DNA from 4 places in the Streptomyces sp. NPDC054786 genome. Region 4 is predicted to be linked to each of the others. Evidence: riboswitches for the same ligand, from Rfam matches in the RefSeq annotation. Region 4 holds a riboswitch; each other region holds the start of a gene.

The links. A riboswitch is a leader RNA that binds a small molecule or an ion and turns the genes downstream of it on or off. The one in region 4 is predicted to bind cyclic di-AMP.
Region 1: it holds a riboswitch for cyclic di-AMP, as region 4 does, so the genes downstream of both, ACWGI6_RS09150 (M23 family metallopeptidase) here and ACWGI6_RS14720 (C40 family peptidase) in region 4, are expected to answer to the same signal.
Region 2: it holds a riboswitch for cyclic di-AMP, as region 4 does, so the genes downstream of both, ACWGI6_RS25235 (transglycosylase family protein) here and ACWGI6_RS14720 (C40 family peptidase) in region 4, are expected to answer to the same signal.
Region 3: it holds a riboswitch for cyclic di-AMP, as region 4 does, so the genes downstream of both, ACWGI6_RS21995 (M23 family metallopeptidase) here and ACWGI6_RS14720 (C40 family peptidase) in region 4, are expected to answer to the same signal.

Annotation. Positions count from the first base shown of each region.
Region 1 covers NZ_JBSHAW010000008.1:41,732-44,838, forward strand. The annotation lists gene ACWGI6_RS09145 (aldo/keto reductase) at 1-610, opposite strand, end outside; gene ACWGI6_RS09150 (M23 family metallopeptidase) at 681-1,796, opposite strand; cyclic di-AMP (ydaO/yuaA leader) riboswitch at 1,808-1,954, opposite strand; gene ACWGI6_RS09155 (DUF2332 family protein) at 2,247-3,107, shown strand, end outside.
Region 2 covers NZ_JBSHAW010000031.1:30,933-34,039, reverse strand. The annotation lists gene eno (phosphopyruvate hydratase) at 1-910, opposite strand, end outside; gene ACWGI6_RS25235 (transglycosylase family protein) at 1,247-1,918, opposite strand; cyclic di-AMP (ydaO/yuaA leader) riboswitch at 1,926-2,097, opposite strand; gene ACWGI6_RS25230 (transglycosylase family protein) at 2,349-3,107, opposite strand, start outside.
Region 3 covers NZ_JBSHAW010000025.1:102,331-105,437, reverse strand. The annotation lists gene ACWGI6_RS21995 (M23 family metallopeptidase) at 109-888, opposite strand; cyclic di-AMP (ydaO/yuaA leader) riboswitch at 901-1,056, opposite strand; gene ACWGI6_RS21990 (M16 family metallopeptidase) at 1,268-2,650, opposite strand; gene ACWGI6_RS21985 (M16 family metallopeptidase) at 2,689-3,107, opposite strand, start outside.
Region 4 covers NZ_JBSHAW010000015.1:33,662-36,768, forward strand. The annotation lists gene ACWGI6_RS14710 (ATP-dependent Clp protease proteolytic subunit) at 1-616, shown strand, start outside; gene ACWGI6_RS14715 (hypothetical protein) at 622-930, shown strand; cyclic di-AMP (ydaO/yuaA leader) riboswitch at 1,222-1,408, shown strand; gene ACWGI6_RS14720 (C40 family peptidase) at 1,413-1,886, shown strand; gene ACWGI6_RS14725 (LysE family translocator) at 2,111-2,776, opposite strand; gene ACWGI6_RS14730 (LysR family transcriptional regulator) at 2,848-3,107, shown strand, end outside.

The DNA of each region.
Region 1 (3,107 bases), on a different contig from region 4:
CGACGTCGGCGAGTTCGCCCTCGTAGGTGTCGCGGGAGACCAGGTTGTAGTGGGGCTGGAGGGCGACGTAGCGGGCCAGACCCTCGCGGGCGGAGAAGGCCAGGGACTCCTCCAGGCGCGTCGCTGAGATGTTGGACGCGGCGATCTCGCGGACCTTGCCGGCCCGCACGAGGTCGTCGAGCGCGGTGAGCAACTCCCCGACCTCGACCGATTCGTCGTCGTAGTGGGTGTAGTAGAGGTCGATGTAGTCGGTGCGGAGACGGGTGAGGGACTCGTCGACCGCGGACTTGATGGTGGCGGCGGACAGGCCCTTGTAGTCCGGGTGGGCACCGACCTTGGTGGCGATGACGACATCGGAGCGATTGCCGCGGGAGGACAGCCAGTTGCCGAGGACCGTCTCGGATTCGCCGCCCTTGTTGCCGGGGACCCAGGCCGAGTAGACGTCGGCGGTGTCGATGAAGTTGCCACCGCCCGCCAGGTAGGCGTCGAGCACGGCGAAGGATTCGGCTTCGTCGGCCGTCCAGCCGAAGACATTGCCGCCGAGGGACAGCGAGGAGACGGAGAGCGAGCCGAGGGGCCTGCGGTTTCGGGGGGTGTGTGTGGCGGTCATGCGTGGTTGCAGCGTTGGGGGGCGGGGAGTTATTCCTCCCGCTCCCCCCAACAGCAACCCCGTCAGAAGTTCACACGTTGATGCCGTGGTCGCGCAGCCACGGCATGGGGTCGATCGGGTCGCCGGCGGGGCGCACCTCCAGGTGGAGGTGGGGGCCGGTGACATTGCCGGTGGCGCCGACCCGGCCGATGACATCGCCCGTGGTGACCTTGCCGGAGGTCTTCACCATCGAGGACAGATGGCAGAACCAGAGTTCGGTGCCGTCGTCGAGGGTGAGGACGATGCGGTAGCCGTACGAGCCGGCCCAGCCGGCCTGGGTGATGGTGCCGGAGTGCACTGCCTTGATGGGAGTGCCGGTCGGCGCGGCGAAGTCCTGTCCGGTGTGGTCCGCGGCCCAGCGGTCGCCGGCCTGGCCGAAGCCGGCGGTGAGGGTGAACGAGGAGACCGGGGCGATGAAGTTCTTCGCCAGCTTGGCGAGGCGGGCGGCCTCCGCCTTTTGCCGGGCCGCTTCTTCGGCCTCGCGCTTGGCCTCCATCTCGGCCGCCTTCTTGGCTGCTGCGGCCTTTTCGGCCGACTTCTGGTGAGCGGCGGCTTCGTTCTCGGCCTTCTGGAATGCGGAGTGTTCGGCGGCCTCGCGGGACTCCTGATCGGCTGCGCCCTGCTGCGCGTCGGCCTGCTGGAGGATGCGGCTGCGCAGCGCCTCGGCGGCGCCCGTGTCCGAGTCCGTCCCGGCGGCCCGGGTGAGGGGCCCGGAGGCCGCCGCGGCCGCATCGCCCGTGGCGGCGCCCTCGGCCGCGGTGGAGTCCGCGCCCGAGTCGGATATGAGGTCACCGATGCCGGGGAGCGACTTGGCGTCCGGCAGCTTGCCGGCGAGCTCGTCGGCCATGCCGCCGACGTCGGGCATCGAGATCGGCACCGCGGGGCGGCCCTCGGCCGACGCCATTCCGCCGGCACCGACGGCCGCGATGACGCCGACGCCCAGGACCGTGCCGCCGCGGGCGAGTCCGCCGCGCTGCTTGGCCACCCGGTGCTTGCCGCGGACGGAGCGGACGGAATCCTCGGTGGGATTCCATTCCTCCCACGGTCCGTCGTTGATGGTGTCCGCATCACCGGGGCCCGGGAAGGCACCTCGGTCATCGAGGTCGTAGGCGGACGGACCCTCGGGGGCAGGCCTGTTGGACGCCACGGGGGCGCTCTCCTTTCCTTCCTTCTCGCCTACCGGGTTAGCTGACGGGTTCGGAGCAGGAAGGTCTCCTACGGGCGCCCCCTGGCGGAGGGCGTCCGATTCACCCCAAGGAAGTGGTTCCCCGGTTCCCTTGGTGCAGTTCGAGGTGCTGGAGGTGCGTGAAAAGCGCGTGCGGGATTCGGCGTCGGCGCGCGGTGCCGCCTCTTGCGACGGCTGGGACGACCGCGCTGCGTTATCGGACAGTAATAGAGATCGCAGCCGGATTCCAAGCCTTCCCGGGAATTCATCACGGCCCCACAACAGCTTTGGCGTGGACTTTTTCGGCCACCACGGCCACAAATCGGGCGAGTTGGCCGCCCACGCCTAAACGATCTCGCGTGGATTGTGTGCCAGTTGTTATGCGGAGGGGTGCCCCTCGGTTACGGAACGTGAGAGCAGTAACGTCGGATCATGGCCGTCAACGTCGGGAACACCGGGAACGTCGAGAGCGCTGCCGCCGGCGCCTGGGAGGTGGCGGAGCGGTACGGGGACTTCTCCTGGCGTCGGGCACGGGGGTGGTCCGCGGCGCACGAGGAGCTGAGCGCGCGGATCAGCCAGGACCAGGAGCTCTGCGATCTGCTGTCGGGGTCGCTGCCGGCCGGCGGCAAACAGCAGCCGGACCTTCTGCTCGCCGCCGTCCGCTATCTCGACGGCCCGCACGCCGAGCTGGGGCCGCGCGGTGAAATGGCGTACGGCCGCTGGCGCGAGTGGACGATCCGGCACTGGGACGAGGTGCGCGCGGTGATCATGCAGCGCTCGCCCCGGACCGATGAGCCGGCCCACTGCGCGACGCTGCTGCCGCTGCTCGCCCGCCTGCCGCAGCCGCTGGCGCTGCTGGAGGTCGGCGCGTCGGCGGGGCTGGGTCTGCATCCCGACCGCTATCGCTACCGGTACGAGGACGAGGACAACGAAGCGGAGGGCGCGGGCAGGGGTGACCTCCCGGGAGACGCCCTCCGGGGCGACACCCTCCGGGCCGAGGCAGGGGCACCGGAGAGCCCGCTCGTATTGAGGTGCCGTACGGGATGGACGGCCGACGAGCTGCCCGGCCCGATGCCCCGGATCGTCTGGCGGGCCGGTATCGGCCTCGATCCGCTCGACCCGGTTGCCGAACCGGACGATCTGCGCTGGCTGCAGGCGCTCGTATGGCCGGGCGACGCGGAGCGGGCGGCCCGGCTGTCCGCGGCCGTCGAGGCGGTGCGGCCGGCGCCGCGGCCGCGGATGGTGCGCGGCGATCTGCTCGACGAGCTGCCCGCGCTCGCCGCCGAGGCGCCG
Region 2 (3,107 bases), on a different contig from region 4:
TGGCGCCGAGCTTGTCGGTGATGACCTTCCAGCCGGCCCAGTCGTCCTCGTACAGCGGGTCCTCGATGGAGACCAGCGGGTAGGCCGCCACCAGCTCCTCGTAGTACTCGGTCATCTCGGCGGCCGAGCGGTCCTTGCCCTCGAACTGGTACTTGCCGTCCTTGTAGAACTCGGAGGCGGCGACGTCCAGCGCGAGCGCGATGTCCTGGCCGGGGGCGTAACCGGCCTGCTTGACGGCCTCCAGGATGAGGTCGAGGGCCTCGCGGTTGGAGCCCAGGTTCGGGGCGAAGCCGCCCTCGTCACCGAGGCCCGTGGACAGACCGCGCTCCTTCAGGACCTTCTTCAGGGTGTGGTAGACCTCGGCGCCCCAGCGCAGCCCCTCGGAGAAGGACTCCGCACCGATCGGGGCGATCATGAACTCCTGGATGTCCACATTGGAGTCGGCGTGCGAGCCGCCGTTCAGGATGTTCATCATCGGGACGGGCAAGACGTGCGCGTTCGGGCCACCGAGGTAGCGGAACAGCGGGAGGTCGCTGGCCTCGGAGGCGGCGTGCGCGACGGCGAGGGAGACGCCGAGGATGGCGTTGGCGCCGAGCGAGCCCTTGTTGTCGGTGGCGTCCAGGTCGAACATGGCCTGGTCGATCAGCCGCTGCTCGGTCGCGTCGTAGCCGACGAGCTCCGGGCCGATCTGCTCGATGACGGCCAGGACGGCCTTCTCCACACCCTTGCCGAGGTAGCGGTTCGGGTCGCCGTCGCGAAGCTCGATGGCCTCGAAGGCGCCGGTCGAGGCGCCGGACGGCACGGCGGCACGGCCCGTGCTGCCGTCGTCGAGGCCGACCTCGACCTCGACCGTGGGATTACCTCGCGAGTCGAGAATTTCGCGGGCTACGACGACGTCGATGGACGGCACGTTGTCTCCTTCGTGGGTGTCTGGAGTCTGCAGCACGAGCCTAACGGCCCCGGGCACGTCCGCTTGCCCTTGGCCCGCTCTGTGGGATGGAAAGACCCGGAAAGCTCCCCAAAAGCCCAGTTCACGGGACGTTTGGGCGCATTGTTCGCCGAACGGGAGAAACGCGGAACGGAACCGGTTACCGGTGTGCGGCCGCCATGGGTGCGACCCGGGCGCGGCCGGGCAACGAGAAGCCCCGCCGCGACGCGCTGGGGGAAGGGCGCGCCGGGCGGGGCGGTCTCACCGAGGAAGGGGGCCCGCCGCTCGGGCCCGCCGGATTCCCGCTGAGGGGTGGACTCAGACGTTGAGCTTCTGGCCCGGGAAGATCAGGTTCGGGTTGCCGCCGATGACCGACTTGTTGGCCTTGTAGACGGACTTCCAGTCGGCACCGTGCGCCTTGGCGATCTTGGCGAGGGTGTCGCCCGCCTTGACGGTGTAGTTGCCGTGGCCCATGGACTTGCGCTCGGTGGAGCGCGAGGCGTGCCGCTCGGGAGCGGCCGGGGCCTTCTTGGCCTCGGTCTTGGCGGAGCCCTCGTCCTTCTGGGGCGCGGACTTGGTCTGCGCGGAGCCCGAGGTGTCGACGTCGGCGGCGGGGCCACCGGCGGTCAGGTTGCCGGCACCGGCGCAGGACCAGGCGCCCGGGCCCTGGATGGCGAGGAGCTTCTCGGCGGCGGCGATCTGCTGGGACTTGCTGGCCAGGTCGGCGCGCGCCGCGTACTGGGTGCCGCCGGCGGCGGCCCAGCTGGAGTTGGAGAACTGCAGGCCACCGTAGTAGCCGTTACCGGTGTTGATCGACCAGTTGCCGCCGGACTCGCACTGGGCGACCTTGTCCCAGGTGGCGACGGAGGCGGCGGAGGCGGAGGTGGCGCCCATCAGCGGGACGGCCACGGCAGCGCCGGCGATGCCGGCGAGGGTGGCGACGCGGACGGCCTTGGACGGACGACGGTGCTTGCCCTTGATGATCAGCATGGTTCGTTCGTTTCCTCACCGACGCCTACGAGGTGAGCTGTCGGGTTCGGGCCGTGAGAATCGCCCGGCCTCGTGCGCGTGGCGCACGTGGCTTCACCCCAAGCCGGTTGACCCGCTTTCACGGGTGGGGCCGGCACTTACCTTGGGTCCCCCGCTCCTGCCTTCGGCGCTTGCGCGTCAACTGCCTCCGACCACCGGCAGGATTCGGCGTGTGATCGAAGGGCCCGCTTTGGCGAGCGGTCCTGACGTTAAGCAGTAATCCCCTTGGGGTTCAAACCCCACCATCTGAACCAAGTTGACCGTTTTTGATCACGGGCGGGTCACATACCCGCAGGTGAACCCCGGTTTGCCGAGGCGGGACGAACCGGGGTTCACCACGGTCAACGAGAGCCTTGTCTCACTTTCCCAAAAGCGGGCGAAGGGCGGCGAATTACCCCGCGGAGTGCCCGAGATCGAGCAGTTGGCCCGGCTTGATCAGGTCCGCGTCGGAGCCGACGACGCCCTCGTTGTGGTCGTAGAGCGCGGGCCAGCCGCCGGGCAGCCGGTGGGCCGAGGCGATGGCTGACAGCGTGTCACCCGGGCGCACGGTGTAGTCGCCGTCGCCCGCCGGGCCGGTGCGCGCCTCGTCGCCGCGTGAGGCATGCCGGCCGGCGGACCTGCCGCCGTCGTCGTCACCCTCGTCGCCCGAGCCACCGCGGTGCTTGCCCTTCGCGGGCTTCTCCTGCGGCGTGCCGGTCGTGTCCGTGCGGCTGCCGTCGTCGGACGGGTCGGCGGACTGCGACGGGTCGTCGTGCCCCTTGCCCGGCGTCGCCGAGTCGGACGGCGCCGGGTCGGTGGACGCGTCGCCGGAGCCGGCGGAGCCCGGGGCATCGGGCGAGGGCGCCGGATCGGACGACTCGTCGCCCGGCTCGTCGTGCGTGCCGGCGGAGTCCGAGCCGTCGTGCGTGCCGGACGCATCGGACGGGTCCCAGGGGTCCGAGGAGCCGTCGGCGTCCGACGGGGCGGGCGAGGGAGTGGCGGTGCTGCCCGGGTCGACCTCCGGCGCGCGCCCGTCCTTGGTCAGACCGGCGCTCACCGCGCAGCTCGACCAGTTCTCCGGGCCGCGGTCGTCGAGGATCGATTCGGCCACCGCGATCTGCTGGGAGCGGCTGGCGAGGTCGGGGCGCGAGGCATAGGCCGCGCCGCCGTA
Region 3 (3,107 bases), on a different contig from region 4:
CGTCCCGCTCCCGGATACGCCGAAGCCCCGGCCGTGGAGCCGGGGCTTCGGGCGGACGCTCGGGCCGACGCGGGCACCGCGAGGCGCGCGGCGGGGCGAGACGGGAGATCAGACGTTGACGCCGTGCGAGCGCAGGTACGCGACCGGGTCGATGTCCGAGCCGTAGTCGGCGCCGGTACGGGCCTCGAAGTGCAGGTGCGGGCCGGTGGCGTTGCCGGTGGCGCCGGAGAGGCCGATCTGCTGGCCCGAGGTGACGTGCCGGCCGACCGAGACACCGAGCGACGACAGGTGACCGTATTGGGTGTACGTACCGTCGTTCATCTTGATCACGATGTTGTTGCCGTACGAGCCGCCCCAGCCCGCCTCGACGACGGTGCCACTGCCGACGGCGTGGACGCTGGTGCCGGAGGCGGCATGGAAGTCGATGCCGGTGTGGCTGCCCGAGGACCACAGTCCGCTGGAGGCCTTGTACGCGGTGGAGACGTAGGAGTTGGCCACGGGGGCGACGAAGGTGTTGAGGCGCTTGCGCTCCGCCTCGCGGGCGGCGCGCTCCTTGGCCTTGCGAGCGGCCTCGACGCGCCGCTTGGCCTCTTCGGCCTGCTTCTTGGCCACGGCCTCGGCCTTCGCCTTCGCCGCCGCGGCCTCCGCTTCGGCCTGCTGCGCGTCGGCCTGGGCCGCGACACGGCCGGCGAGCTCGTCACCCAGCACGACGGCCTGCTGCAGACCGGTGTCGTGGGTGCGGGCTTCGTCCGTGGCCGCCAGCGCCGGCGAGGCCATGGAGGCGACAACGCCGCCCGCCGCGAGGGTGGCTATGCCGGCGATGTTGCGGGTCGTACGAACGGGGCGGCTCGCACGACGGTGCTTCCCGGTGGCACGGATGAACGCCATGTACTGGCTTGTCCTTTCCTTCCTTCTCGCCTACCGGGTTAGCTGACGGGTTCGGAGCAGGAAGGTCTCCTACGGGCTCCTCCGGAGGGGAGTCCGATTCACCCCAAGGGACACTGGGTCCCCGGCTCCCCTGGCTCGCGCCGTACGGGGACTCGGCGATGACTGTCCGGTGCCACGGTTGTGGCGGACTTGTGACGAACAGCCGGACCGACGCTAAACGGGGCAACTTTCAATCGGCAAACAGAACCGCTTTTTTGTGCGGGATGCCACAAGAACCGGGGCGCCTGTCGAGATAAACCGGACATACAGCGGCTCCCGTGGCGGGCTATCGCCACGGGAGCCGCTTTGTCGATATATGACCTTCCGTCACATGCCGGGACTAGCCACTGACGACCGTCACCTCACCGATGCCCAGCGCCTTGATGGGCTCGGCGATCTGTGCCGCATCGCCCACCAGGACCGTCACCAGCCGGTCCATGGGGAAGGCGTTGACCGCCGCCGCGGTCGCCTCGACCGTGCCGGTCTCCGCGAGGCGGGCGTACAACTGCGCCTGGAAGTCGTCCGGAAGGTGCTGCTCCACCTGATCGGCGAGAGTGCCCGCGACGGCTGCCGCGGTCTCGTACTTCAGCGGCGCGACCCCGACGAGGTTCTGTACGGCGACATCCCGCTCGTCGTCCGTCAGCCCCTCTGCCGCAAGAGTGCGCAGCACCTTCCACAGGTCGTCGAGCGCCGGGACGGTGGAGGCGGTGTCCACCGAGCCGCTGATGGCGAGCAGCGCGGCGCCCGTGGCCCCCTCGGGGGACGTGGGAGCGGTGGAGCGAAGCACCTGGCCGAAGGCACGCACCCCGTAGGTGTAGCCCTTCTCCTCCCGCAGTACGCGGTCCAGACGGGAGGTGAGGGTGCCGCCCAGGCAGTACGTGCCGAGGACCTGCGCGGGCCACACCCGGTCGTGCCGGTCGGCACCGATACGGCCGATGAGCAGCTGCGTCTGGACGGCACCGGGGCGGTCCACGATCACCACGCGGCCGGTGTCGTCGGCGACGATCGGGGAGGCTTTCAGCGGCTCGGCCGTCGAGCCGCTCCAAGCGCCGAGGGTCTCGGCGAGCGCGGCGGCCAGGTCGACCCCGGTGAAGTCACCGACGATGACGGCGGTGGCCGTGGCGGGCCGCATGTGGGCGTCGTAGAAGGCACGGACGGCCGCGGCGTCGATGCGTGCGACGGTCTCCTCGGTGCCCTGGCGCGGCCGCGACATACGGGACGTGGCCGGGAACAGTTCCTTGGACAGCGCCATCGCGGCACGCCGGGCCGGGTTGGCGAGCTCGTGCGGGATCTCGTCGAGACGGTTGCGCACCAGCCGCTCGACCTCGCTCTCCGGGAAGGCGGGCGCGCGCAGCGCGTCGGCGAGCAGGCCGAGCGCACGCGGCAGCCGGGAAGCCGGCACCTCGAGGGAGACCCGTACGCCGGGGTGGTCGGCGTGCGCGTCCAAAGTGGCGCCGCAGCGTTCCAGCTCGGCGGCGAACTCCTCCGCGTCGTGCTTGTCGGTGCCCTCGGACAGGGCCCGCGCCATGATCGTGGCGACGCCGTCCAGGCCCTCCGGTTCGGCGTCCAGCGGAGCGACGAGGTTGATCTCGACGGCGACGACCTGCTGGCCGGGGCGGTGGCTGGTCAGGAGGGTGAGCCCGTTGGGCAGTTGGCTGCGGTCGGGGGCCGGGAAGGCCCACGGCTTGGGCGCGCCGCCCTGGGGCTGCGGGTGAAAGTCCATGCTGCTCACGGGGGAATCGGCGTGGGTGGTGGCGTCGCTCACTGGTCCGCCTCCCCTTCCTCGGTGTCGGCGGCGTCGGTCGGCTCGGTCGGCTCGTAGACGAGCACCGCGCGGTTGTCGGGGCGCAGCCGGGCCTTGGCCACCGCCTGCACCTCCTCGGGGGTGATCTCCAGAACGCGCTGCACGGCGGTCAGCGCGAGCTGCGGGTCGCCGAACAGGACAGCAAAGCGGCACAGTTCATCGGCGCGGCCGTTGACCGTGGCCAGCCGGTCCAGCCATTCGCGCTCCAGCTGGGCCTGTGCCCGCTCCATCTCCTCCGGGGTCGGGCCCTCGGCGGCGAAGCGGGCCAGCTCCTCGTCGACCGCCCGCTCGATGCCGGGGACCTCCACGCCGCCGGACGTCTTCACGTCCAGCCAGCCCAGCGAGGGCGCGCCGGCCAGCCGCAGCAGGCCGAAGC
Region 4 (3,107 bases):
CTATGTCCTTCCGGAGTTCACCGAGCGCACCTCGCAGGGGACGCGCTCCATGGACCCGTATTCCAAGCTGCTCAGCGAGCGCATCATCTTCCTGGGCACCCCGATCGACGACGCCTCCGCCAACGACGTGATGGCGCAGTTCATCCACCTCGAACACGCCGCGCCCGAGCAGGACATCTCGCTCTACATCAACTCCCCCGGCGGCTCCTTCACCGCGATGACCGCCATTTACGACACGATGCACTTCGTGTCGTGCGACGTGGAGACCGTCTGCCTGGGGCAGGCCGCCTCCTCCGCCGCGGTACTGCTGGCCGCCGGCGCGCCCGGAAAGCGGCTGGCGCTGCCCGGGGCCCGGATCCTGATCCATCAGCCGTCGTTCAGCGAGCCCATTCAGGGGCAGGCCAGCGACCTGCAGATCCAGGCGAAGGAGATGCTGCGCACCCGCGACCTGCTGGAGGAGATGCTGGCGCGGCACACCGGACAGCCCCGTGAGCGGATCGCCACCGATATCGAGCGCGACAAGATCTTCGACGCCCGCGCCGCCCAGGAGTACGGCCTGATCGACGGGATCACCCGCAACCGCAAGCAGTCGGCGCTCCAGCCCGTGGCGCGGTGAACCCGATGCTGCCGCCCGAACCGCCGCCGCTGCCCGCGCTGACCCGCGCCGAGGGCGAACTCATCGACAGCTATCTGGAGGTGATCGACCTGCTCGGCCGGATCAACCCGACCCGCTGCGAAGGCACCTACACCGGGCTGCGCGCCGCCCAGGCGCTGGTCGGCAAGGCCACCCGGCTACGGGACGCCCTGACGCTCATGCACAGCCGGGGCGAGAGCGAACTGCACCGCGCGACGCTGACCCGGGCGCTGCGGGTGCTGGACGGCGAGCGGCGGGCCGGGCTCGTGACGGTGCCGCCACCCGAGGAGGTCTGACCCGACACACGCACCGAGGCTGCGCATACGGCGTAGCGTCCGCGCCCGATGTGAGGAGGCGACGAATTGCGCGGAATAGACCTAATTCCTTGGACTTCGGATGTTTCGCCCCTGGTCCGAGGGGTGCAACACCCCGCGCCGTGGCACCTGAGGGAACAAAACTAACCATTCGGGTCAATTGTGACCCATCTCACATACGGCATTTTCAGCTCGGAATTCGGGTCCCAGGTGCGTGACGATCCCTTCGACGACAAGACCCCGCCACAGCGACGGGGCGGTCCGGACGGGCGCCTAATCCCGCCGCCGTGCCGGACGTCCGGTCGACGATGTGGACCGGCGGGAGCGGAGGACCCGAGCAGGACGGGGTCCCGGCCTTCACGGCCGAGGGCTCCTTGGGGTGAAGCCGTACAGACGGCCGGGCATCTTCGCCTGCCCGAACCCGACAGGTCTTCCTTCGCAGGCGGCTGACGAAGGGTTTGCGCATGACCGTGCGCATGCATACGCCGAATCTGCTGGCACGCGCCGGCACCGTCACCGCTCTGACGCTGGTCACGCTCGGCGGGACCAGCGTCGCGCCGGGAGCGGCCGGGAATGCCGAAGCCGCATCCGTGTCCGTTCACGCGCTGCGGGTCGCTGCTTCCAAGAGCGGAGCTCCTTACCGGTACGGCGCCCAGGGGCCGCACGCCTTCGACTGTTCGGGGCTGATGCTGTACTCGTTCAAGCGCGCCGGCCGGGCCCTGCCACGCACCGCCGCCGCGCAGTACGGCCGCACCCGGCATGTCGCGGCCAGCTCGCGCCGCCGCGGCGATCTGGTCTTCTTCCATTCGCGCAGCGGCATTTACCACGTCGGTATCTACGCGGGCCGGGGCCGGATGTGGCACGCCCCCAAGGCCGGGAGCGTGGTGCGGCTGGAACGGATCTGGAGCCGTTCGGTCTGGTACGGGCGTGTGGGCTGACCTGCGACGTCATCTCACGCCCGGTCAATTGTCGGTGGGCTTGGGCAATTTGACCGGGTGACTTCGCAACGGAGCGGCCGGCTCTCGTCCGTCCGCGGGAGTTTCCCGCCCGCGGACGGACCGGTCACGGTGCTGCCCCGGCCCGCACCGCGCGACGCAGGGGCGGTGTCCTTCACCTGCCGTGCCCTGGTGTCCGCGCCATGGCGCCCGTGGCATGCCCCGCCTCAGGCCAGCGCCACCTCGACGAGCAGGATGCCTCCCAGCGCCGTCAGGAGCGCTCCGGTGGTGGCTTCCAGGGCGCGGGCCACCGATGGGCGGCGCAACCAGACGCCCAGCCGGTCGACGAGCAGCGCGACGGCGGGGAACCACACCAGTGCCATGGCGACGACCATCGTCGCGAGCAGCAGCGTACGGGGCAGCGCGGGCTGTCCTGCCGGGACGAACTGCGGCAGCAGGCTGAGGAAGAGGACGGGGGCTTTGGGGTTGAGCGCATTGGTCAAAAAGCCCTGGCGCAGACTCTGCACAGTGCCCAGGAGAGCGGCGGGCCGGCCGTCGGCCGGTGTGCCGACAGCGGGGCCGGATGTGCGGTCCGCGGCGCCCGGCGGGCGGCGGAGGGCCGCGGTCAGGGCGCGGGTACCGAGGTACAAGAGGTAGACGCCGCCGAGGAGTTGGACGGCACCGAAGAGTGCGGGCACGGCGACCAGCACCGCCGCGAGCCCGGCCACCGCCAGGGCCGTGTGCACCAGCAGCCCGCCCGCGACTCCGACGGCGGTCGCCACCCCCGCCCGGCGCGAGTCGAGCGCATTGCGCACCACGACCGCGAAGTCCGCGCCCGGCATGGCGACCATGCCCGCGGCGACTCCGGTGAAGGCGATCAGCTGTCCGTCCATAGGAGCAGTTTGGCTGGTCAGAGCCTTTAATGGGTATTGGCAATGTTCTTGGAGAGCCTAAAGAGGTTCTTATGTACGACCCCACACGACTGGCCGCCCTGGTAGCGGTGGCGGAGGCCGGTTCGATCACCCGGGCCGCCGCCCGGCTGGGCTACACCGCTCCCGCGCTCTCCCAGCAGCTCGCCAAACTGGAGCGGGAGACCGGGGCGGCCCTGCTGGTGCGCCACCATCGCGGGGCTCGGCTGACGGCGGCCGGTGAGCTGCTGCTCGTACGGGCCCGGCGGGTCCTCGACGAGCTGGACCAGGCACGGCACGAGCTGTCCCGGCTGGC